Regions from separate parts of the Marinobacter sp. G11 genome, predicted to be linked through region 3. Evidence: predicted binding sites of a transcription regulator. Region 3 holds the regulator's gene; each other region holds the start of a gene.
The links. Region 3 encodes LexA, which represses DNA repair genes until DNA is damaged. Its sites were predicted from a motif close to CTGTNTNNNNANACAG; they were not measured.

Region 1 (7,155 bases), on a different contig from region 3:
CCTTTGGCAAAGGTCATCCGGCTACTGGCCTTATGGGTAATCTCGATGCGCTCGCCTTCGGTGGCGAACAGCACGGTGTGGTCGCCTACCACGTCCCCGGCACGGATGGTTTCGAAACCGATTTCCTTGCGGGTGCGTTCGCCGGTGAAACCTTCGCGGCCGTACACTGCGCACTCTTTCAGATCGCGGCCCAAGGCGTCAGCCACGACTTCGCCCATACGCAGGGCGGTGCCGGAGGGGGCGTCTTTTTTGTGGCGGTGGTGGGCTTCGATGATTTCCACGTCGTAGTCGTCGCCCAGGGTCGCCGCGGCGGTGCGCAGGAGGTTGAGGACGACGTTAACGCCAACGCTCATGTTGGGCGCGAACACCACGGGGGTGGATTCGGCGGCCAGGGCGAGCTGTTCTTTTTCGGCGTCGGTCATACCGGTGGTGCCGATGACCAGCATCTTGCCGTTAGCGCTGCAGAACTTTGCGTTTTCCAGGGTTAGATCCGGGAAGGTGAAGTCCACCAGTACGTCGAAGTCGTCTTTGACGTCGTCCAGGCTACCAGCCATTTTTACGCCGGTTTTGCCAACGCTGGTCATTTCGCCGGCGTCGGCGCCGATCAGGCTGCTGCCCGGCTCGACGATGGCGGCGCCGAGTTCAAGGCCCTCGGTGCCGTCTACCGCTTCGATCAGTACCTTGCCCATGCGCCCGGCGGCGCCGATGATTGCTACCCGCATCTGTTCTGCCCTCAGAATTTCATTTCGTCGAAGAAGTTTTTCACACCCTCAAACCAGGAGGTTTTCTTCGGAGCATGATGGGTGCCGTTGCTGCCGTCCAGCGTTTGCTGGAATTCTTCCAGCAGTTCTTTCTGGCGCTTGGTCAGTTTCACCGGGGTTTCTACCATCACCCGGCACAGCAGGTCGCCGGCAGGGCCACCACGCACCGGGCTCACGCCTTTGTTGCGCAGGCGGAAAAGCTTGCCGGTCTGGGTTTCAGCCGGGATTTTCAGCTTCACACGGCCATCCAGTGTAGGCACTTCCAGCTCACCACCCAGGGCAGCATCCACGATGCTGATGGGCACTTCGCAGTACAGGTTGCGGCCGTCGCGGGTGAAGATGGAGTGTTCACGCACAGCCACCTGGACGTACAGGTCGCCTGGGGGGCCACCATCTACGCCCATTTCACCTTCGCCAGACAGGCGGATGCGGTCGCCGGTATCCACGCCGGGCGGCACTTTGACCGACAGGGTTTTGTCCTGGCGAACACGACCCTGACCATGACAGGCCTTGCAGGGATCCTTGATGATCTGGCCAGAGCCACGGCAGGTCGGACAAGCCTGCTGCACGGTGAAGAAACCCTGCTGCATGCGTACCTGACCCATGCCCTGACAGGTACCACAGGTTTCCGGCCGGGAGCCTTTTTCGGCGCCGCTGCCTTCACAGACATCACATTCCTTATGACCCGGAATCTTGATTTCGACGGACTTGCCCTTAACGGCTTCTTCAAGGTCCAGCTCCAGGGTGTAGCGCAGGTCTGAGCCACGGGTATTGCGGCCACGACCGCCACCACCACCGAAGATATCACCAAACACGTCTCCGAAGATGTCGGAGAAGCTGCCGCCACCGCCGAAGCCACCGGCACCGGCCTGGCCGTCTACACCGGCATGACCGAACTGGTCATACGCAGCGCGCTTGCCGGAGTCAGCGAGCACCTCGTAGGCTTCGGTGGCCTCTTTGAATTTACTGTCGGCATCCTGGTCATCCGGGTTACGGTCTGGATGGTATTTCATCGCGAGCTTCCGATATGCCCGCTTTATTTCCTTCTCATCCGCTCCCCGGGCAACCCCGAGTACTTCGTAATAATCGCGCTTGGCCATACTTCAAAACCCTGTTGCTATAACGCGGAAAACGCGGGGCTACCCCCGCGTTTTCCAACTGCCTGATGTACTTCGGATTTACTTCTTGTCGTCGTCTTTGACTTCTTCGAACTCGGCATCAACCGCGTCGTCTGCAGCCTGGGCACCTTCCTGCCCGTCAGCCTGCTGCGCCTGGTCAGCCTGATCCGCGTACATTTTCTGGGCCAGCTCGGAAGAGACTTCAGTCAGCTTCTGGGTCTTGGCTTCGATATCTTCCTTATCGGTACCCTTCAGAGCTTCTTCGAGGTCCTTGATGGCGCCTTCGATGGACTCTTTTTCGGCCTCGGTGACTTTGTCGCCGGCTTCGGTCAGGGTCTTGCGTACGGCGTGAACCATGGCATCGCCCTGGTTACGAGCCTGTACCAGCTCTTCGAACTTGCGATCTTCCTCGGCGTTGGCCTCGGCATCGCGCACCATCTTCTCGATTTCGTCATCGTTCAGGCCGGAAGAGGCCTTGATTACGATGGACTGCTCTTTACCGGTCGCCTTGTCTTTGGCAGACACGTTCAGGATACCGTTGGCGTCAATGTCGAAAGTCACTTCGATCTGCGGCACACCGCGGGGTGCCGGCGGAATGTCGGCCAGGTCGAAACGACCCAGTGACTTGTTCTGTGCCGCCTGCTTGCGCTCACCCTGAACAACGTGGATGGTTACCGCAGTCTGGTTGTCGTCCGCTGTGGAGAAGGTCTGCGATTTCTTGGTCGGAATCGTGGTGTTCTTCTCGATCAGCGGAGTGGCCACACCACCCATGGTTTCGATACCCAGGGTCAGCGGGGTTACGTCCAGCAGCAGTACGTCTTTCACGTCGCCAGACAGTACCGCACCCTGAATGGCAGCACCCATGGCTACGGCTTCATCCGGGTTTACGTCTTTACGCGGCTCTTTGCCGAAGAATTCCTTAACCTTCTCCTGCACCAGCGGCATACGGGTCTGACCACCCACCAGGATAACTTCGTCGATTTCAGAGGCCTTCATGCCAGCGTCCTGCAGAGCCACTTTACAGGGCTCGAGGCTGCGCTGAACCAGCTCTTCTACCAGCGATTCCAGCTTGGCGCGGGTCAGTTTCACGTTCATGTGCTTGGGACCAGACGCATCTGCAGTGATGTACGGCAGGTTTACGTCGGTCTGCTGGCTGCTGGACAGCTCGATCTTGGCCTTTTCGCCGGCTTCCTTCAGGCGCTGCATGGCCAGGGAGTCACCGCGCAGGTCGATGCCGCTGTCTTTCTTGAACTGGTCCGCCAAGTATTCGATGACCTTCATGTCGAAGTCTTCACCACCCAGGAAGGTGTCACCGTTGGTAGCCAGTACTTCAAACTGGTGCTCACCGTCTACGTCGGCAATCTCGATGATGGACAGGTCAAAGGTACCGCCGCCCAGATCGTAGACCGCTACGGTACGGTCGCCGCTCTGCTTGTCCATGCCGTAGGCCAGCGCAGCAGCAGTCGGCTCGTTGATGATCCGCTTAACTTCCAGGCCGGCAATCTTGCCTGCATCTTTGGTGGCCTGGCGCTGGCTGTCGTTGAAGTAAGCCGGCACGGTGATAACCGCTTCGGTTACGGTCTCGCCCAGGTAGTCTTCTGCAGTCTTCTTCATTTTCTTGAGGACTTCGGCAGAAACCTGCGGCGGAGCCATCTTCTGGCCTTTCACTTCTACCCAGGCATCGCCATTGTCAGCCTTGGCGATCTTGTACGGCACCATCTTGATGTCTTTCTGAACCACGTCGTCTTCAAAACGACGACCGATCAGACGCTTGATGGCGTACAGGGTATTTGCCGGGTTGGTGACCGCCTGGCGCTTGGCAGACTGGCCAACCAGTGTTTCGTTATCGTCGGTGTAGGCAATGATGGACGGGGTGGTACGATCACCCTCGGCATTCTCGATTACCTTTACCTTGTCACCATCCATGATGGCCACGCAGGAGTTGGTGGTTCCCAGGTCGATACCAATAATTTTGCTCATCGAATCACTCCAAGATCTTTCTGAATTCTGCTCCGGAGTGAGACCACCCCGGCTGTCGCTGTTTAATCGCTATATTGGCGCTTTCAGCGGCTTTTCAAGCCCCGACGGCGCCTTTTTTGATCAATTTTCTGCTTTTGCCACTACAACCATGGCCGGACGAACAACGCGGCCGTTCAGCAGATAACCCTTCTGCACCACCGCCACCACGCTATTGGGCTCGGCATCCGGGGCCGGCACCATAGACATGGCTTCGTGCTGCTGCGGGTCGAACGGTTCACCCACCGGGTTCAGCTGCTCCACGTTGAATTTCTTCAGGCTGCTCATGAACAGGCTGAGGGTCATTTCCGCGCCTTCGCGGATAGAAGCCACCAGTTCGCTGGCGTCTTCCTGCCCTTCCGTGCTTTCCACGGCCTTCTCCAGGCTGTCGGCCACCGGCAGCAATTCCTTGACGAATTTTTCCAGCGCAAACTTGTGCGCCTTTTCCACGTCGATCTCGGCCCGGCGGCGCACGTTCTGCATTTCTGCCTGGGAGCGCAACGCCTGGTCCTGGTACTCCTGTAGCTTGGCCTTCAGGGCATCCAGCTCGGAACCCTCTTGCCCCGCCTCGCCAGCTTCCGGCTCGGCATCAGCCTGTTCCGCCTGTGCGGCTTCGTTCAGCTCTTCTTCTACCTGTTCGTTGCGCTTTTCGTCAGCACTCATGACAACTCCTGATGGATTTTCCCAGGGCCCGAAGGCCTGCGGCTGGTTTAAGCCCCGCCCGTTTCAGGGCAGGAAAATACGACTTTGCGAACGGATATGGGGCCCGCCGGGCGGGTTTCAACCTTCCGGGATGCATTCTTTACAAATTCGGGGCACAGGTTATTTGCAAACAGGAAAAACCCTGTATATATTCACAGCAACTGTATGGAATCACAGTATTCGAAATTTTCAGAGACAACAGACTCTGAACGGAGGTAATCAGCATGCTTATCCAACTGACGGTCTCGAACTACGCCATTGCTGAACGGGTTGAATTGCAGTTCAGCAAGGGCATGACAGCACTCACCGGCGAAACCGGTGCCGGCAAGTCTATCGTTCTGGATGCCCTGGGGCTGGCCATGGGCGGCCGCGCAGACGCCGGAGCTGTGCGCCACGGGGCCGAGCGTGCCGATATCAACGCCAGTTTCGATATCTCGAGAATTCCGGAAGCCCGGCAATGGCTTGAAGCCCACGAACTGGATGACAAGGAAGACTGCATCCTGCGCCGCACTATCCGCAAAGATGGCCGCAGCAAGGCGTTTATTAACGGCCAGCCCTGCCCGCTGTCCCAGCTCAAAGAACTGGGCGGCCTGCTGATGGACATCCACAGCCAGCACCAGCACCAGTCACTGCTGCGCAAAGACACCCACCGCAAACTGCTGGACGAGTTTGCCGGCGCCGAACAACTGGCCGACCAGGCCCGCACCGCCTGGAAAGCCTGGAACGCTACCCGCCAGAAACTGGAACAGCGCCGGCACAACGCCGACGAAGCCGAGGCCAGGCTGCAACTGCTTCGCTACCAGGTAGAGGAGCTGGACCGGCTGGCACTGGAAGACGGCGAGCAGGAGGCCCTTGAGCAGGAGCAGGCCCAGCTGAGCCAGGCCGATGCAGTACTGCACAGCAGCCACCAGGCCGCCCTGCTCTGCACCGAAGATGACACCAGCGCAGCCGCCCTGGTACGCCAGGCCCTGCAGCAACTGGAGCAACTGCCGCTGGAAGTGCCGGCACTGGCCGATACCCTGCAGATGCTGAACGAAGCACAGATCCAGATTTCCGAAGCCGGCGACAACCTGCGCCGGTTTGTCGACGACTATGAAGCCGACCCGGCGCGGTTGGCCGAGGTGGAAGAACGCCTGAGCGCCATTTACCAGATGGCCCGAAAGCACCGGATTACCCCGGAAGAGTTGCCGGAACTGCACCAGCGCCTGGCCGCAGAACTGGCCGAACTGGACGGCGGCGAAGGCAGCCTGGAACAACTTGAAGCTGAGCTGGAAAACCTGCGCCAACAATTCGATGAGCTGGCAGCACAGCTGTCTGCCAAACGGGAACAGGCCGCCATGGAGCTGGACCAGCGGGTTGCCCGGGAACTGGCCCAGCTAAGCATGCCCAACATGCAGTTTGTCACCCACCTGAGCGGCAATGCTGACAACGAGCCGGCACCCCATGGCATGGAAGATATCGAATTCCTGGTCAGCGCCAACCCCGGCCAGCCGGCACGCCCACTGGCCAAGGTGGCCTCCGGCGGTGAATTGTCACGGATCAGCCTGGCCATCCAGGTGGTTGTGGCACAAACCTCCACCACACCCACGCTGGTATTCGATGAAGTGGACGTAGGTATTGGCGGCGGCACTGCCGAAGTGGTGGGCCGACTGCTGCGGTCACTGGGGGATAACGGGCAGGTACTGTGTGTGACTCACTTGCCGCAGGTGGCCGCCCAGTGCCATCAGCACCTGTTTGTCAGCAAGTTTACTGAAAAAGAAGCGACTTACTCGCGCATTGAGGCACTGGATGATCAGGGCAGGATCAGCGAGGTAGCAAGAATGCTGGGTGGCGTGGACATGACCGAGCACACCATTGCCCATGCCCGGGAGATGTTCGTAAAGGGCCAGGCGACCCATCACTGAAATCCCCTCTCGATTCGGAGAGCTTCGGGGCCGGCACTTGCTGGCCCCTTTTTTATCGTTTGATTACTTCTTGCCGGAGTTCAGAGGTTTTACGTACAGGATCAGGCTGTGATCGACAATCTCGTAGCCGTGTTCTGCCGCAATCTTCTGCTGACGCTCTTCGATGACCTCGTCCACAAACTCGATCACTTCACCGGTCTGGGTGCAGACCATGTGGTCGTGGTGATCGTCGCCGGCCATTTCGAACACCGCATGGCCGCCTTCAAAGTTGTGGCGCAATACCAGGCCAGCTGCCTCAAACTGGGTCAGCACCCGGTAAACGGTCGCAAGGCCCACATCGTCACCCTGGTCGAGCAACTTCTTGTAGACGTCTTCAGCACTCAGGTGATGCTCCTTGGCGTTCTCCAGAATATTGAAGATTTTCACCCTGGGCAGAGTAACCTTAAGACCGACTTTTCGTAATTCGGCGTTTTCAGATGGCATGCTACTATTCACTCGTTGGTGTGCCTTACGGCTTCCGGTATGATGAAGCCGCCGTTCAACGGTTAAACCCGTTTCACACCTGCCAAAGGCAGGCGATTTCAAGATAGAGGATTTCCCCTGGCGATGCAAAAGCTCACCGCTATCATTCTTATTGGCATTTTATCCTTGTCA
Region 2 (7,927 bases), on a different contig from region 3:
CTGACAGCGTTTGGCCTCAGCGCTCCAGGTACTGGAGCTTGTCGGGCTGGCCGTCCCACTCGTCGGCGTCTGGCAGCGGGTCTTTCTTCTCGGTGATATTCGGCCACTTGCCGGCCAGGTCCGCGTTGATCTCAACGAAGGCTTCCTGGCCTGCAGGCAGTTCGTCTTCAGAGAAGATGGCTTCCGCCGGGCACTCGGGCTCGCACAGGGCGCAATCGATGCACTCGTCCGGGTCGATCACCAGAAAGTTGGGGCCTTCATAGAAGCAGTCTACCGGACACACTTCCACGCAGTCGGTGTATTTGCACTTGATGCAGTTATCAGTAACGATAAACGCCATAGTCAGATCCCTGGTTCGTAGAACATTCAGTCTCATCAGGAGCCCTGAAAATCCGGCCCCATCTATAATTTTGTGCGCGATATTGTAGGGAGCGGCCCCCGAAGCCGCAAGCGTTGGGCTGCTATAACCTTATTACACAGATCAAGTTTGGCCCAGTTTTCTGTTATTTCTTCAATAATGCCCGCAGTTCATACAGCTGGTTCAGGGCCTCCCGGGGCGACAGGCCATCAACATCCAGCTGCTGTAAGGCCTCTTCCACCGCGCTTGGCTCCGCCATGGCGAACATATCACCCTGATAAACCGTTTCCGCGCTGGTCGGTTGTGTGACGGCTTTCGGTGCCGGTTCATGCACATGCTCCGGGGCCGGCGCTGACGGGCTGGCACTGCCTTCCAGGTGTGCCAGCTGGGCCTTGGCGTTACGGATAACATCCTGCGGCACGCCGGCAAGCTTGGCCACCTGCAAGCCATAGCTCTGGCTGGCGGGGCCGTCATGCACATTGTGCAGGAACACGATGGAATCATCATGCTCCGTGGCAGTCAGGTGCACGTTTACCGCATGTTCCAGGTCATCCGCCAGTTGTGTCAGCTCGAAGTAGTGGGTGGCGAACAGGGTGTAGCAGCAAATGTCCTTCGCCAGGTGCTCTGCCGTGGCCCAGGCCAGGGACAGGCCGTCGAAGGTGCTGGTGCCCCGGCCCACTTCGTCCATAAGCACCAGGCTGTGTTCGGTGGCGTTGTGCAGGATGTTGGCGGTTTCGGTCATCTCCACCATGAACGTAGAGCGGCCACCGGCGATGTCGTCGGAAGAGCCCATGCGGGTGAAAATCCGGTCTACTGGCCCCAGCACCGCCCGGTTGGCGGGCACGAAGCTGCCAGTGTAGGCCAGCAGGGCAATCAGGGCGGCCTGGCGCATGTAGGTGGACTTACCGCCCATGTTGGGGCCGGTAATCACCAGCATCCGGCGCTTGGTGTCCATCAGCAGGTTGTTGGGCACAAAAGGCTCGTCCAGCAGTTGCTCCACCACCGGATGGCGACCTTCTTCCACATCAAAACCGGGCTGGTCAGTAAACTCCGGTGCGGTAAAGCGCAGGCTGGTGGCGCGCTCGGCAAAGTTGCTGAGCACATCCAGCTCGGCCAGGGCCTGGGCGGCATCCTGCAGCGGCGCCAGTTGTTCGGCGACGGTTTCCAGAACGTCGTCATACAGGCCTTTTTCCCGGGCCAGGGCGCGGCTCTTGGCACTCAGGGCCTTGTCTTCGAACTCTTTCAGTTCGGGCGTAATAAAGCGTTCGGCGTTTTTCAGGGTCTGGCGGCGAATGTAATCTACCGGCGCCTGGGCAGACTGGCCCCGGCTGATTTCAATGTAATAGCCGTGTACCCGGTTGTAGCCCACTTTCAGGGTAGAGATGCCGGTACGCTCCCGCTCCCGGGTTTCCACATCCAGCAGGTACTGGCCTGCGTTCTCGCTGATGTTGCGCAGCTCGCCCAGCTCTTCATCGAAGCCCTCGGCTATCACGCCCCCCTCGCGGATCACCACCGGCGGGTTTTCGATGATGGCCCGCTCCAGCAAGTCAGCAAGCTCCGGGTATTCGCCAATGGTTCCGGCCAGCTGTGCTACATGGCTGGAATTAACCGGCTTCAGGGCTTCCTGAAGCTCTGGCAGGGTCTGGAAAGCATCCCGCAGGCGGGCGAGGTCCCGGGGCCGGGCCGAGCGCAGGGCTACCCGCGCCAGGATCCGTTCGATGTCGCCCACACGCTTGAGCAGGTCGTGCACCGGTTCATAGTGAAAACCGTCCAGCAGGGCCGAGACTGACTGCTGGCGTTGCTGGACCACTTCCACATTCCGCAGCGGGCGGTTCAGCCAGCGGCGCAATTCCCGGGCACCCATGGCGGTGGCCGTGCGGTCCATCACCCAGGCTAGGGTGTATTGCTGGCCGCCCATCAGGTTGGTGTCGATTTCCAGGTTACGGCGGCTGGCGGCATCCAGAATCACTGCGTCTTCCCGGCGCTCCCGGGTCAGTTTGCGAATGTGGGGCAGGGCGGTGCGCTGGGTTTCCCGGGCGTACTGCAGCAGGCAGCCGGCGGCACAAATGGCTAGGTGCAGGTCTTCGCAGCCAAAACCGGTGAGGTCACGCACCTGTAGCTGCTGGGTAATCACCCGCCGGGCCGAATCCAGCTCGAACAGCCAGGGGCCTTGCCGGCGGACACCGGTGAAGCCTTCCAGCAGGTCACCGAAGGGGAAGTCTTCGCTGATCAGGATCTCGGCCGGGCGTAGCCGCTGCAGTTCCCCCTGCAGGGCTTCCAGGCTGTCAAGTTCAGACACCGCAAAGCGACCACTGGAAATATCCAGCGAGGCAAAGCCGAACTGCTCTTTATGGCTGAAAATAGCCGCCAGCAGGTTGTCGCGGCGGTCTTCCAGGAAGGCTTCATCGCTGAGGGTGCCGGGGGTAACAATGCGCACCACCTTCCGCTCCACCGGCCCCTTGCTGGTGGCCGGATCGCCAATTTGTTCAGCAATAGCGATGGATTGACCTGCGCGCACCATGCGGGCAATGTAGCCTTCAGCAGCGTGGAAAGGCACGCCGGCCATGGGAATAGGGTTGCCACCGGACTGTCCCCGGGCGGTCAGGGTAATGTCCAGCAACTCGGCCGCTTTTTTGGCATCGTCATAAAACAGCTCGTAGAAGTCACCCATGCGGTAGAACACCAGCTCGTTCGGGTGCTCCCGCTTGATCTTCAGGTACTGCTGCATCATGGGGGTATGCTTGGAAAGATCGGTCTGGGTTGCAGGCATGGAAGCGTCCGGTTGATCGTGCGTTTGGGTCAAAGCGGGGATTGTAAGAAAATAACGCCCGGGATGAAACGAAGGGTTTGGCAACAGAAGCTTGGAGACGGCTATGCAAGCAACCGATCAGCAAATGGAAACCGCCGGCAATGCGCTGGGAGACTTGTTGATGCAGCAAGGCAGAACCATGGCCACCGCTGAAAGCTGCACCGGTGGCTGGGTGGCCAAGGTGCTGACAGACAGGGCGGGTTCCTCTGCCTATGTGATGGCCGGGCTGGTGACCTACAGCAACGAGGCCAAACAGGCCATTCTGGGCGTGGAAGAAAAGGCGCTGGCCGAACATGGCGCTGTCAGCGAACCGGTGGTGCGCCAGATGGTGGCCGGTGCCGTTCGCGCCACCGGTGTGGATGTGGCCGTGGCCATCAGCGGCGTTGCCGGCCCCGGCGGCGGCAGCGTGGAAAAGCCTGTGGGCACGGTATGGTTTGCCTGGGGTACCGGCCCGGACAACACGCAAACCCGTGTTCAGCACTTTGACGGCGACCGGGAACAGGTACGCCGGCGATCGGTTTTGTATGTGTTGCAAGGGGTTACGGAGTTTCTGAAAACACTGTGATGTTTTTCACCCCGGCAGGGGTTGGTCTGTGCCAAGGCTTATGTTTTAATACTGTTCAAATATACAGGAAAACACTGGATACACCTCCGGTGTCGTCATATCGAATAGTGAGGGGCAGGTAACAATGGAAGACAACCGCAAGAAAGCACTCAGCGCAGCACTGGGCCAGATTGAACGCCAGTTCGGCAAGGGCGCCGTGATGAAAATGGGCGACCAGCCCCGTGAAGCCATTCCTGCGGTATCCACCGGCTCCCTGGGGCTGGACGTGGCCCTGGGTATTGGTGGCTTGCCGTATGGCCGGATTGTAGAGATCTACGGCCCGGAAAGCTCCGGTAAAACCACCCTGACCCTGCAAGTGATCGCCGAAGCGCAGAAAGCCGGCAAAACCTGTGCCTTCATCGACGCCGAGCACGCACTGGACCCTATCTACGCTGAAAAACTGGGCGTAAACGTCGACGACCTGCTGGTCTCCCAGCCGGACACCGGCGAGCAGGCCCTGGAAATCGCTGACATGCTGGTACGCTCCAATGCCATCGACGTCATCATCGTCGACTCGGTAGCGGCCCTGACTCCGAAAGCGGAAATCGAAGGCGAAATGGGCGACAGCCACGTAGGCCTGCAGGCCCGTTTGATGTCCCAGGCGCTGCGTAAGCTGACCGGTAACGTGAAGCATGCCAACTGCCTGATGGTGTTCATCAACCAGATTCGTATGAAGATTGGTGTGATGTTCGGCAGCCCAGAGACCACCACCGGCGGTAACGCCCTGAAATTCTACTCTTCCGTACGCCTGGACATCCGCCGCATCGGTGCGGTGAAGGACGGCGACGAAGTGGTAGGTAACGAAACCCGCGTAAAAGTCGTCAAGAACAAGGTGTCGCCGCCGTTCAAACAGGCCGAGTTCCAGATCATGTACGGCAAGGGCATCTACCACATGGCCGAAGTTCTGGACATGGGTGTGAAAGAAGGCTTCGTCGACAAATCCGGTGCCTGGTACGCCTACAACGGCGACAAGATCGGCCAGGGCAAGGCCAATGCCTGCAAGTTCCTGGAAGAGAATATGGACATCGCCAACGAAATCGAAGCCAAGGTTCGTGACAAGCTGATGCCCAAGCCGGTGAAGAAAGAAGCGGCAGAAGCGCCGGTGGAAGCGAACGGTGAATTGCTCTAAGTAAGACCCCGGGAGGCGTTACATGAAGCGACTGTTGATAGTAGCCCATGCACCGTCTCCCAATACCCTGCGGTTACGGGAGTCCGTGGAAAAGGGCGCCCGTAACCCGGATATTGAAGCGGTGGAAGTGGTGGTGAAAGCGCCGCTCGAAGCCGGCCCCGAAGATGTCCTCGCCTGCGACGCCATCATCCTCGGCACCACCGAAAACCTCGGTTATATGTCCGGTGCCCTCAAAGACTTCTTTGACCGTAGCTATTACCCCTGCCTGGAAAGAACCCAGGGCCTGCCTTTTACTTTCTATATCCGCGCCGGCCACGACGGCACCGGCACACGCCGCGCCATAGACAGCATCACCACTGGCTTGCGCTGGAAGCTCATCCAGGAGCCCCTCCTGTGCCGGGGTGACTACCAGCCCGAATTTGCCGACCAGTGTGAAGAGCTGGGGCTGTTTGTGGCGGCCAGCCTGGATGCCGGAATTATCTGAAAACCCCGGCGCAACGGCGTTTAATTGCTGCCGGCCACCGCCGATAGGCGAGGAGGGCTATTCGGTAACAAGGAAACAACGGAATTGGCTAAAATCAACTGCTAGTATTCAGGTGCTAGTAACTTGTTAATTTCTCCTTACTTCCGGGCGACAACAAAGTTTTTTCATGCCACAGCCAACTCGCGACCTCAGGCTCCAGGCCTGCTTACTGATTCTCTTTCTGTGCGGCCTTCAGGCCGGCGTCCTGGCATTAATTATCACAGCCTTCCCGATGGTGCCGATGCCTCAGAGCCTGATGCTTACGGCAGAGGGGGCGCTGGCGATTATTGCCGGTGCAGGGGCAATGACTGCTATTTTCTTTCGAAAGCGCCTCTGGCAACTCGCGTTCGGGATAATGCTGGTGGGCCTGGGTGCATACAGTCTGGGCCACAACCTACTGGATAGCGGGGACGGCTCAGCGGTGTCGCTGCTCAGTGGACAGTCCCGGCTGATGAACCTGCCTGCAGTCGCCGTGCTGGTGCTGGCCAGCGTATCTCTCATCGGGCTGCGCGGGGCAGCAGGGCGGTTGTATGCCTTGCTGGCCGGTTGTTTTGGCTTGGCCATTGGCTCCTATGCGGTGCTGGAGAATGTCCGCCCGGGCCTGTTGGGTGCTCCGGGCGGTCTGGTTGAAGGTTTTTCGCTGATTGCCGGGTTGTTCTGCCTGGGGTTTGGCATCGCGTTGATTATCCTGGCCCAGCTCAATCCCAATAAGCCGTTCATGCTGCGACGAGACGGCGTAGTTGCTGGGGTGGCTGGCGTATTTGGCACGTTTGTGTTGTCGGTCATTGCCAGTTGGGGCACCCATGAAGAGCGACACCACATCGCCCGCTCTACCATTCAGTACTATGCCAGCGAGCTAAAACTGGAGTTGCAGTCCTCCGTCGCGTTGATTGATCGGCTGGCCAACCGGTGGGCGTCGTTGGGCTTTGAAGTGCCTGAAGCTCTCGAGCAAACCGAAACGCGCTGGTATTTCAAAGATACGCCGGCCCTGAAGTCCCTGGTGTTGTTCCGGGATGGTCGGTCTCCGGTGTGGCGGCGGAGTCGTAACCCTGAGGATCTGCTGTGGGTGATGGATCAGACCGTCAACCCGGAAGTGTTGGGTTGGGTTCGCAAAGCGCGCGACGAACGGTTGGCCAGCGCCTGGATATTCCCGGACCCGGCTAAGCCGTTTTCGGCGATCGCCCTGGTGCGGCCAGACCTGAATTCGGGTGCGTATTTCCTCGCGGTATTTGATGTGGCGGAGTTGCTGGCGCTTGAATCATCCAGGGACTATTACGATTTCGAGATCCGGCTTGAGGGAGCGGACAGCCCGGCTGTGGAGCGAGCTATTGCACTTCATCACCTGGAACATGAGGTTTACGAGCATGTGCCAGTAAACATTCCCAACGGCCCGGACCTTGTGCTCAGTGCCACGGCTGGCCCGGCATCGGTACTTTCTCTGCGGGGAATGCTGCCGCCGGCACTGTTTGGTTTCGGGCTGTTGATGAGTTACATGCTGATTATGGGGCGCAGCCTGTTGGGCTTGCAGAAACGGCAGGCCAGGGAAATCAACGTGGCAGAGCAACGCTTCCGGTCGTTGTTCTCCCAGTCGCCGGATGCAGTGTTTGCCTTCGACCGCGAAGGGGTTTACCAGGCGGTTAACCCGGTAGCCCAGAAGATCGTGGGTTTTACCAACCGGGATCTGGGGGTTACCCGTTACCAGGATGTTCTGACTCAAGGCGCTATGGATGAGGCCGACTTTGTTGTGTTTGATACGGCCTTTCAGAATACCGTGGCAGGCCATCCTCAGACCTTTGAAGTGGCCTTTCTGAACGCCCTGGGCAAACGCAGGAACTATGAATGTGCGTTTGTTCCGATTGTGGTGGATGCAGGGGTAGTGGGTGTCTTTGCCTTGGTGAAGGATGTAACCGACCGGCACCAGGCACAGGAAAACCAGAGGATTCTGCAGCGCAGCCTGGAGTCCAGCGAGAACGCTGTGGTGGTGGTTGATGTGCGGGAAAGCCACATGCCGGTGGTGTTCGTGAACTCTGCGTTCACGGCCATCACGGGATATTCCCGCGAGGAAGTGATCGGAGCGCCGGTAAAGCAGCTCACCGGCCCGGAAACCGAAGAGAGCGATATGGACGCTATCTGGACCGCGGTTCGGTTTGGGCGTGCAGCCAGTGTCACCTTGAAAAGCTATCGTCGGGACGAAACGCCGTTCTGGAACCATGTCGCGCTGGCGCCAGTGAAAGATGACGATGACCGGGTTACCCACTTTACCGCCATCATGACCGACATCTCGGAGAAGAAAGAGCAGGAAAACCGACTTGCCTATCAGGCTACTCACGACGTGTTGACCGGGTTGGGTAACCGCAGCCTGTTTGAAGATCGGCTTACTCACGACGTGGCGCTGGCCCAGAGGAATGATCAACAGCTGGCCGTGCTGTTTGTAGACCTGGATGAATTCAAGCCGATCAATGATGCTCTTGGCCACAAAGTGGGGGACGGCCTGCTGATCAGCA
Region 3 (7,927 bases):
GGGGCCTTTGAATTCCTGATCCTGGATGACTGGGAAACCCTGCAGCATGAATCCCTGACCCTGGAAGCCCGGCTAAAGCCTGAAACCGCCGAACTGGCCATGGCGCTTCGGGGCCCGGAACTGGGCAGCTTTGACCTGGAACTGGCGGTGGACCCGAATACCGAAAGCCGGCCCATCGATGGCCGCTTCAACCTGGAAGATCTGAACCTGGCTTTCCTGTCGGCCTTTGCCGGCATTGAAGAGGTGGCCGGCGAGGTCAATGGTCAGGGGACTTTGTCTGGCCCGTTGTTCCGGCCCCAGGTGCAAGGGGAGCTGGCGCTCACCGACGGCCGGGTGTTCGACCCGGGCCTGCCCCTGCCCATGGAAGACATCGTGCTGGTGCTGGAATTTCTGGGCAGCCGGGCCGACATCAGCGGCCGTTGGAAGAGTAACGATCGCAGCAGTGGCGAGCTGGGCGGCTACCTGGACTGGCAGGATGAGCCCGAAGTCCAGCTGAATATCAGCGGTGAGCGGCTGCCGGTTTCGGTCGAGCCCTATGCCCGGGTAGAAGTGGGCCCGGATCTGACCATTGCTTTCCGCGCCGGTGAGCTGGCGGTGTCAGGCCGGGTGGATGTGCCCCGGGGTGATATCGAAATCAAGGGCCTGCCGCCATCGGCGGTTTCGGTATCCGAGGACGAAGTCATTGTCGGTGTCGAACAGGAAGAGCCCGCCATTCGCACCATGCTGATGGATATCACCGTAGTGGTGGGTGAAGACGAAGTATCCTTCAATGCCTTTGATGTAACCGGCAACCTGGAGGGCACCCTTCGCATTGGCAACAACATGGATACCCGCGGCACCCTGCAGTTGGTGGACGGTCGCTACGAAGCCTTCGGGCAAGACCTGGACCTGCGCAGGGCGCGGATAATCTTTGTGGGGTCTCTGGCCGAGCCATACCTGGATGTTGAAGCCGTGCGCACCGTCGATACCGTTGTGGCGGGTATTCGCCTGAGCGGGCCGGTGAACGCGCCGACCACGGAAGTGTTCTCGGAGCCGTCCATGCCCCAGAGTGATGCGCTGTCTTACATCATTCTCGGCCGGGCACCCCAGAGCCAGGGGGATGAAGGCCAGATGAGCCGGGCGGCGATTTCGCTGGGGCTGAACCAGGCCAGCGGTATAACCCAGAGTATCGGAGACGAGTTGGGTATCCGTAACCTGACCCTGGAAGCGGAAGGCTCTGGCGACCAGTCTGCCGTAGTGGCCAGTGGTTACATTACCGACGAGCTCAGCCTGCGCTACGGGGTGGGTATTTTCGAGCCAATCACGACCGTGGCGCTGCGCTATGACCTGGGCAAGTATTTCTATCTGGAAGCGGCCAGCGGGCTGGCGGCCTCCCTCGATATCTTCTATACCCGTAATTTCTGACCCGGTTCAGTCCAGTTCGAAGGTGGCGCTCACGCTGGACTGAATCTCACGGGGGCCCACGCTCGAGACGGTATCCCGGGCGGACTTGGCTTCTGCCATCATCATCGGCACGGGCCGGTGCCCACCGTTGATGTTGATAGACACCACCTCGCCGCAGGTTTTGTCCAGCTGCTCCGCCACGAACTGGCAGCGGTTTCGGGCGTCCTCGATGGCCCGGGCCAGCGCCTGCTGCTCAAGCCCCTGCTCGTCGGAATGGAAAAACTGGTGGCTGCCAAGGTTGTACTGGAGGCCCAGTTTATTGGCCTGCTCCAGCAGCGGGTTCAGCAGTTCCAGGTCATTGATCGAGAAGCTCACGGTCTGGCTGGCGACGGAGACCCGTTCCGGCTCCTTGCCTTTCTCCTGAACCGGCAGGGTGCGTGTATACAGGTTTACATCCGCGTCGGAGTAGTCCTGCAACTGGTCTCGCCAGGTTTTGATGGCGCTACGCCACTTGTCCATGGTGTCAGCTACCTGGGCGGAAGCCTTTTGCGGTTGCCTGTGCTCGGCAGAAACCGAGAATTGCAGGCGGGCGCTGTCCGGGTTGTAACGCACCACGCCTTCACCGGTCAGGCTGACTTCGCCGGCATTGGCGGCCAGGGGCACGGCCGCGGTCGCTAACAGGGCGGCGGTCAGTGCCAGGGGGTGTTTCAGCGATACCATCATCAAACTCCTTATTGATCAAAGGCCGAATATCGGCTTTCCAGTCTTTCCAGTTTTCTGCCCCGGGCGGCATGCACAAAGTGGCTGAAAATATGCCGGTGGCCGGTGTGATAAAGCAGGTACTCGGGATGCCATTGCACGCCCATCAGCCACTGGGCTCCGGTGTTTTCAATGGCCTGTACGAACCGGTCGTTGTCCAGGGCCGTTACCCGCAGGTTCCGGCCCAGCCGTTTGATGGCCTGGCTGTGAATGCGGTTGGCGCCAATCACCGTGGCAGGCATCAACCGGCCCAGCCGGCTGTCTTTCACCAGTTGTACGGTTTGCAGGGGCAGCAACAGAGGCCGGTGGCGGGTATGTTCCCGCAGCGGAGTTACGTTCTGGCACAGGGTGCCGCCGTGGAACACATTGATAAACTGTGCGCCCCGGCAAATGCCCAGCACCGGAATATTGATGGCTTCGGCCTGAACCAGCAGCCGGTGATCGGTGGAATCCCGCTTGCGATCGTACCGGGCCGTTACCTGGGGCTGTTGCCCGTAAAGCTCCGGGTGTACGTGGGTGCCGCCGGACAGCACCAGCCCGTCCAGCAGGGACACATCGGTATGACTGCCGGGGCGAATGTAATGGGTGTTGGCACCGTGCAGGCGCAGGGCCAGGTTGATCAGCCGGTGCGCCAGGCTTCTTCGCACCGGGCCACTGATGCCGATAGTCAGCCCCGGTTTCTCCGGCAGCTCTTCTGCCATCGGCATGTCGTTGCCCTGATAATCAGACATAACCGTGTTGTTTCAGCCAGTTGTCCGTGGTCTCACGCCAGGAATGGGTGAGGTTGTGGAAGCTGAACTTCTGGGCTTCCCGGAACCGGCTGCGTAAATCGGCCAGGTCTTCCGGATGTGCGGCCAGCTGCTCCAGAACCACCCAGTCATTCCACACCGTGGAGAAATGCCAGCGCGGGTTGTCGATGTCGCAGTCCGGCAGACGGTAATGCAGGGTAGGGCGGCTCTTGATCCTGGGGTCCTTCACGTAGCCTGCCAGCAGTTCCTTGTCGAGATGGGCGAACAGCGGCAGCAGGTCCAGGGCCTTGTTGCGGGTGGGGTTGTAGTGCAGGTAATCCCGCATCAGGGTTTCCAAATCCGGGCGATAGTCATCCGCCATCAGCTTCTCGGTATACCGGCTGCTCCAGGGTTCGATATAGGTGGTGAACTTACGGCTGATATCCAGCTGGTGCCGGGCTTTAAGCCAGTCGTAAAGGGCAGCAAAGGCTTGCAGGTAGGCTACCAGGGTGGCGGGTTCCAGGTCCGGCAATTCCGGGTTCAGCTGCAGGCCAAAGGCAAAGTAGATGGCTTCACGGCTACCTTCTGCGCCCAGTTCCCGTAGCTCATCCATCAGGGTTTCGATCAGTTCCAGTTTCGAGAACGCCAGCGGCGGGCCGACAATCTCAAGCGGAACGACCTTCTCGGCAGCAAAGTCGATCACATCCATGGCATGGCTGCCCAGCTCCCGGATGGATTGCGGCAGGCGCTCGTCGTCCAGGTCCAGCTCCTTGATGGGATCGGAGTCCAGTTCGATGGTAAAGCGGCCATGTTCGGTGTCCAGTGCGGTCACGTAGCGTGAGGTCAGCTCCGGCGATCCGCCGAGCAAGCGGGCGGCATGCTGCACCAGTTGTTCGTAACCGAGCCCCGAAAGCTCGATTTCGACCCCTACGCGGCGTTCTTCACCTTCGTGGTTTTTCAGTCTTTCCGGCATCTTGCAACGATTGGCTGCGTTCATGGAGTGTTTGCATCCCCTTGCTTCGTTTCAGGTCACCTTAACATAGGCTTGCGCCGTGTCCCGTTACCCAAAGGAAAGAAACTGCACAGGGACTTTACACTGGATAAAACACTGTATATAGTCAAATCACTGTATAAAAAACCAGGACGAACAACCCCGGAGAAAAAGCATGAAGCTGACCGCCCGACAGTCCCAGGTGCTGGATATTATCCGGCGATATCTGGATGAAACCGGTTATCCGCCCACTCGCGCAGAAATCGCTGCCGAGCTGGGGTTCCGCTCGGCCAATGCGGCGGAAGAGCATCTCAGGGCGCTGGCTCGCAAAGGTGCGATCGAGATGGTGCCGGGCGCCAGCCGCGGTATTCGCCTGCCGGAGGCTGAGCCGGATCTGGGGTTGCCGGTCATTGGTCAGGTAGCAGCGGGTAGCCCGATCCTGGCGCAGGAGCATGTGGAAGATCATTGCACCCTGAAACCCGACTTCTTCTCGCCCTCGGCAGATTACCTGCTGCGGGTGCGGGGCATGAGTATGAAGGATATCGGCATCCTGGATGGCGACCTGCTGGCGGTGCATCGCACCCAGGATGTTCACAATGGCCAGGTAGTCGTGGCCAGGGTGGGCGAGGAAGTTACCGTTAAACGCTACCGCCGTGAAGGCTCAAGGGTCTGGCTGATTGCGGAGAACGAAGAGTTTGCTCCTATCGAAGTGGATCTGAGTGAGCAGGAATTGTTTATCGAAGGTCTTGGTGTGGGTGTAATCCGGCGCTCCGATCTTCACTGAACAGGCAGGTGAGTTATGGAACAGTTGAGCTTCAATCAGAACATGGCGTTTCATCCGGCCACAGTGGCACCGGCGCAAGCGATCTCTGCGGGGCAGCGCCCGGCAAGCATGCGCCGGCCTGCAGGTGGTTCGGCAGCGGGTCATTCGGGCCTGGGCGGCAATGTGACGGAGATTATCCTGCCGGAAGGGCAGGTAGAGAACTTTCAGCTGTTATTGCCCATGCTCACCCAGCTGAACCAGGAAAAGCGCTGGCTGGCGTGGATTGATCCGCCTCAGGCGCTGGTGGCCAAGTGGCAGAAGATGCACGGCATTGTGGCGAATGAGATCCTGGTGCTGCGTTCAACCGCGGAATACCCGGCCCAGCAGCTGGCAGAGCGCGCCCTGGGCGCAGGTACCTGTCATGCGGTAGTGCTCTGGACCAACAAGCTGGGGCGCGCCGCCTTCGATTCACTGCAAAAGGCTTCTGCGAAAGGAAACAGTCACGGGGTGATTTTGCGCCAGCGCTGAAGGCTGGCGCAGTATCGGTCAGTGCAGGGTATAGCTGGGCTGGGGGTCGATTGCGTCGCCGTCTTCGTCATCCCATTCCATTTCATGGCCCATGTCGTAGTCGATATTGCCGGCGGCTTCAATGCCTGCAGCAATCATGGCCTTTGCCACGTTCATATCCCGGTTCTCCATCATTTCCCGGGCTTCTTCGGAAAAAGAAATGCGCACCAGTGGGGCGGCATCATCATCTATCCGGCGCAACGCGTAGTCGCCGTCAGAGAGTTGTACAATTTCAAAAAACGATGGTGACATTCGTTAAACCTTTGTCGTCATTCGGGTTGTTTCGGTGCAGCCGTGGTCAGGGCTGCTACCACTCGCCGTGCCGCTCTTCAAGTTCCCTTGCAAAAATGGCCATGGCTGCCCTGGTCTGTTCCAGTGCCTGCAGGGAGCGGTCCGGGCCTTCTTCTGCGGCTACCGCAATAATGTTGTCGGCAGAGACCGTCTTTTTCTGCGCTGGTGGTTGGCCCAGGGCCTTGTCCAGCTGAACCAGGTGGTTCCACCAGCTGTCCCGCTGCTGTGCGAGGCTGTCGAGAGTCTCGACTTCCGCCACATCGTATTCGAACAGCGCCTTTAACTCGGCCAGGCTGTGCGGCGTTTCCGTCTTTTTCTGGTGCAGCCTTGCGATCATGGTCAGTAGTACGTCGCGGGCTCTCAGCAGAACTTCTGCCACTGCCTGGGACCGGGCTTCTCCGATCACGGCTGCCGGCAGTCCGGTGCTGGCGGTACTGGCTGGCTGGTCAAATTCCCGGATCAGTACCTGGGCCAGGTACAGTTTTTGTGAAACCAGTGAATACCACGTTGAAGCCATGCAATACCTGCCCACATGCAGTGCCGGATGATCAGTTGCCCGCCTGAAGACCACACCCTTGTATATCGATCAGGCCAAGCGACTAATAGTATCATTTTTGTCCACCCATTTCCTCCCCTTTGATGGTCGCTGTTGATGCAGGTGCCTGTTCACAAGAAACTACAAACCTTCACTTGAAACGGGCGTTTGAAACTGGCAAAAAGACCCGCAATTCGGGCGAAGGTCGATCGCCCGACCATTCAGAATGGAGGTTGAGGGATGCGAAACCAGTTGGTTGCGGCGGTTACCGCAGCAGTAATGGGGTTGTCCGGATCCGCTGTGGCAAAGGTTTCACCTGCCGAAGCAGAGCGGTTGAACAATGAGCTCACACCGGTCGGTGCCGAACGCGCCGGTAATGCCGAAGGCACTATTCCGGCCTGGAACGGCGGCCTGGCAACACCACCGGCAAACTGGCGAGAGGGAACCAAGGAGATTGATCCGTTCCCGGAAGACAAGCCGCTTTATACCGTTACTCGCGATAACATGGACCAGTACCGTGATGTGCTGTCGGATGGCCATATCCGGATGCTGGAACAGTACGGGCCGGAATTCTTTATGCCGGTTTACCAGACGCGCCGGACTGCAGCCTTCCCCGAGCATGTCTACGAAAAGTCTTTCGAGAATGCCTTGAGCGCAGAGCTGCTGGATAACGGCAACGGCGTGCGAAATACCATCATGACCAGTCCGTTCCCCATTCCCCAGAATGGGCTTGAGGCGATTTGGAATCACATCCTCCGTTATCGGGGTGAAGAGGTTTCGTTCCGCAGTGCCTCCGCCACGCCCCAGCGGGATGGCGCCTACAACGAAGTGGTTAACCAGTACGATTACTACTTTGCCTACAGCCAGATTGGCGCCGAGCTGGCAGATATCGACAACAAGATCTTCTACCTGAAAACCGAGACCATCGCGCCCAGCACCCTGGCCGGCACCATCACACTGGTGCACGAAACTTTGGACCAGGTCCGTTCACCGAGGCTGGCATGGCGGTATGATTCCGGTTCACGGCGTTTGCGCCGGTCACCGAACCTGGCCTACGAGACAGATCTGCCCAACTCCTCGTCGCTGCGTTCCGTTGACCAGAAAGACATGTACAACGGTGCCCCTAACCAGTACGACTGGGAGCTGAAAGGCAAGCGGGAACTGCTGGTGCCGTACAATGCGTACAAGCTGCATGACGACAACATTCGCCCCTCGGATGTGATTCGCCCGAACCACATCAACCAGGAGCTGACCCGCTACGAGTTGCACCGGGTCTGGGTAGTGGAAGCCAAGCGCCGCGTTGGTATTGGCCATATCTACGATCGCAGGGTGTTCTACATTGATGAAGATAGCTGGCAAATCATGGCCTCTGAAGAGTACAACGAAGAGGGTGAGCTGTGGCGCGTGTCGGAAGCCCACAACATCAGCTACTACAGTGTGCCGGTGTTCTGGACCACCATGGAAATGACCTACGACCTCAAAGCGCAGCGTTATTACATTGATGGCCTGGATAACGGTTACCCGGCCTACGATTTCGATCCGGGCTTCCGGGGTAATGAATTTACCGCCTCGGCGGCACGGCGGGCAGCACGACGCTGATACCTGACAGAGACACCGGTTAATGCCCAACAACAATAAAGTACTGGTAGTGAGTGAAGATCCCGGCCTGCGCCGGGATCTTGTTACTATCCTGGAGTTTCTGGGTGAAGGCCCGGTGGCTGCTGACGACCTGTCAGTGGCAGCGCAATTGCAGGATGGGGAGGGTCAGCCGGAGGGTTTCTCCGTGGCCGTGCTGGCAGGTGACGGCCAGGCCGTGCAGAATAGCCTTCAGGAGCTTGCCCGCATCGCCCCGGCTTTGCCGGTGTTGCTGGCCGGCGGGCCTGAGGCTGCCGACCTGCCCAGAGATCTCG

Region 1: a site for LexA is predicted at 4,740-4,755, ahead of recN (DNA repair protein RecN). Genes of this name have one in related genera too.
Region 2: a site for LexA is predicted at 3,784-3,799, ahead of recA (recombinase RecA). Genes of this name have one in related genera too.

Annotation. Positions count from the first base shown of each region.
Region 1 covers NZ_JAJSPB010000047.1:267-7,421, forward strand. The annotation lists gene dapB (4-hydroxy-tetrahydrodipicolinate reductase) at 1-722, opposite strand, end outside; gene dnaJ (molecular chaperone DnaJ) at 734-1,861, opposite strand; gene dnaK (molecular chaperone DnaK) at 1,940-3,859, opposite strand; gene grpE (nucleotide exchange factor GrpE) at 3,980-4,558, opposite strand; gene recN (DNA repair protein RecN) at 4,822-6,501, shown strand; gene fur (ferric iron uptake transcriptional regulator) at 6,565-6,984, opposite strand; gene LWH94_RS18065 (outer membrane protein assembly factor BamE) at 7,108-7,155, shown strand, end outside.
Region 2 covers NZ_JAJSPB010000014.1:59,826-67,752, reverse strand. The annotation lists gene fdxA (ferredoxin FdxA) at 17-340, opposite strand; gene mutS (DNA mismatch repair protein MutS) at 504-3,128, opposite strand; gene LWH94_RS10725 (CinA family protein) at 3,232-3,732, shown strand; gene recA (recombinase RecA) at 3,857-4,900, shown strand; gene LWH94_RS10715 (flavodoxin family protein) at 4,923-5,384, shown strand; gene LWH94_RS10710 (EAL domain-containing protein) at 5,551-7,927, shown strand, end outside.
Region 3 covers NZ_JAJSPB010000013.1:61,785-69,711, reverse strand. The annotation lists gene LWH94_RS10320 (translocation/assembly module TamB domain-containing protein) at 1-1,404, shown strand, start outside; gene LWH94_RS10315 (SIMPL domain-containing protein) at 1,411-2,106, opposite strand; gene LWH94_RS10310 (gamma-glutamyl-gamma-aminobutyrate hydrolase family protein) at 2,115-2,873, opposite strand; gene LWH94_RS10305 (amidoligase family protein) at 2,866-3,867, opposite strand; gene lexA (transcriptional repressor LexA) at 4,037-4,645, shown strand; gene LWH94_RS10295 (cell division inhibitor SulA) at 4,661-5,152, shown strand; gene LWH94_RS10290 (hypothetical protein) at 5,171-5,443, opposite strand; gene LWH94_RS10285 (DUF6586 family protein) at 5,499-5,999, opposite strand; gene LWH94_RS10280 (DUF1329 domain-containing protein) at 6,258-7,616, shown strand; gene LWH94_RS10275 (sigma-54 dependent transcriptional regulator) at 7,639-7,927, shown strand, end outside.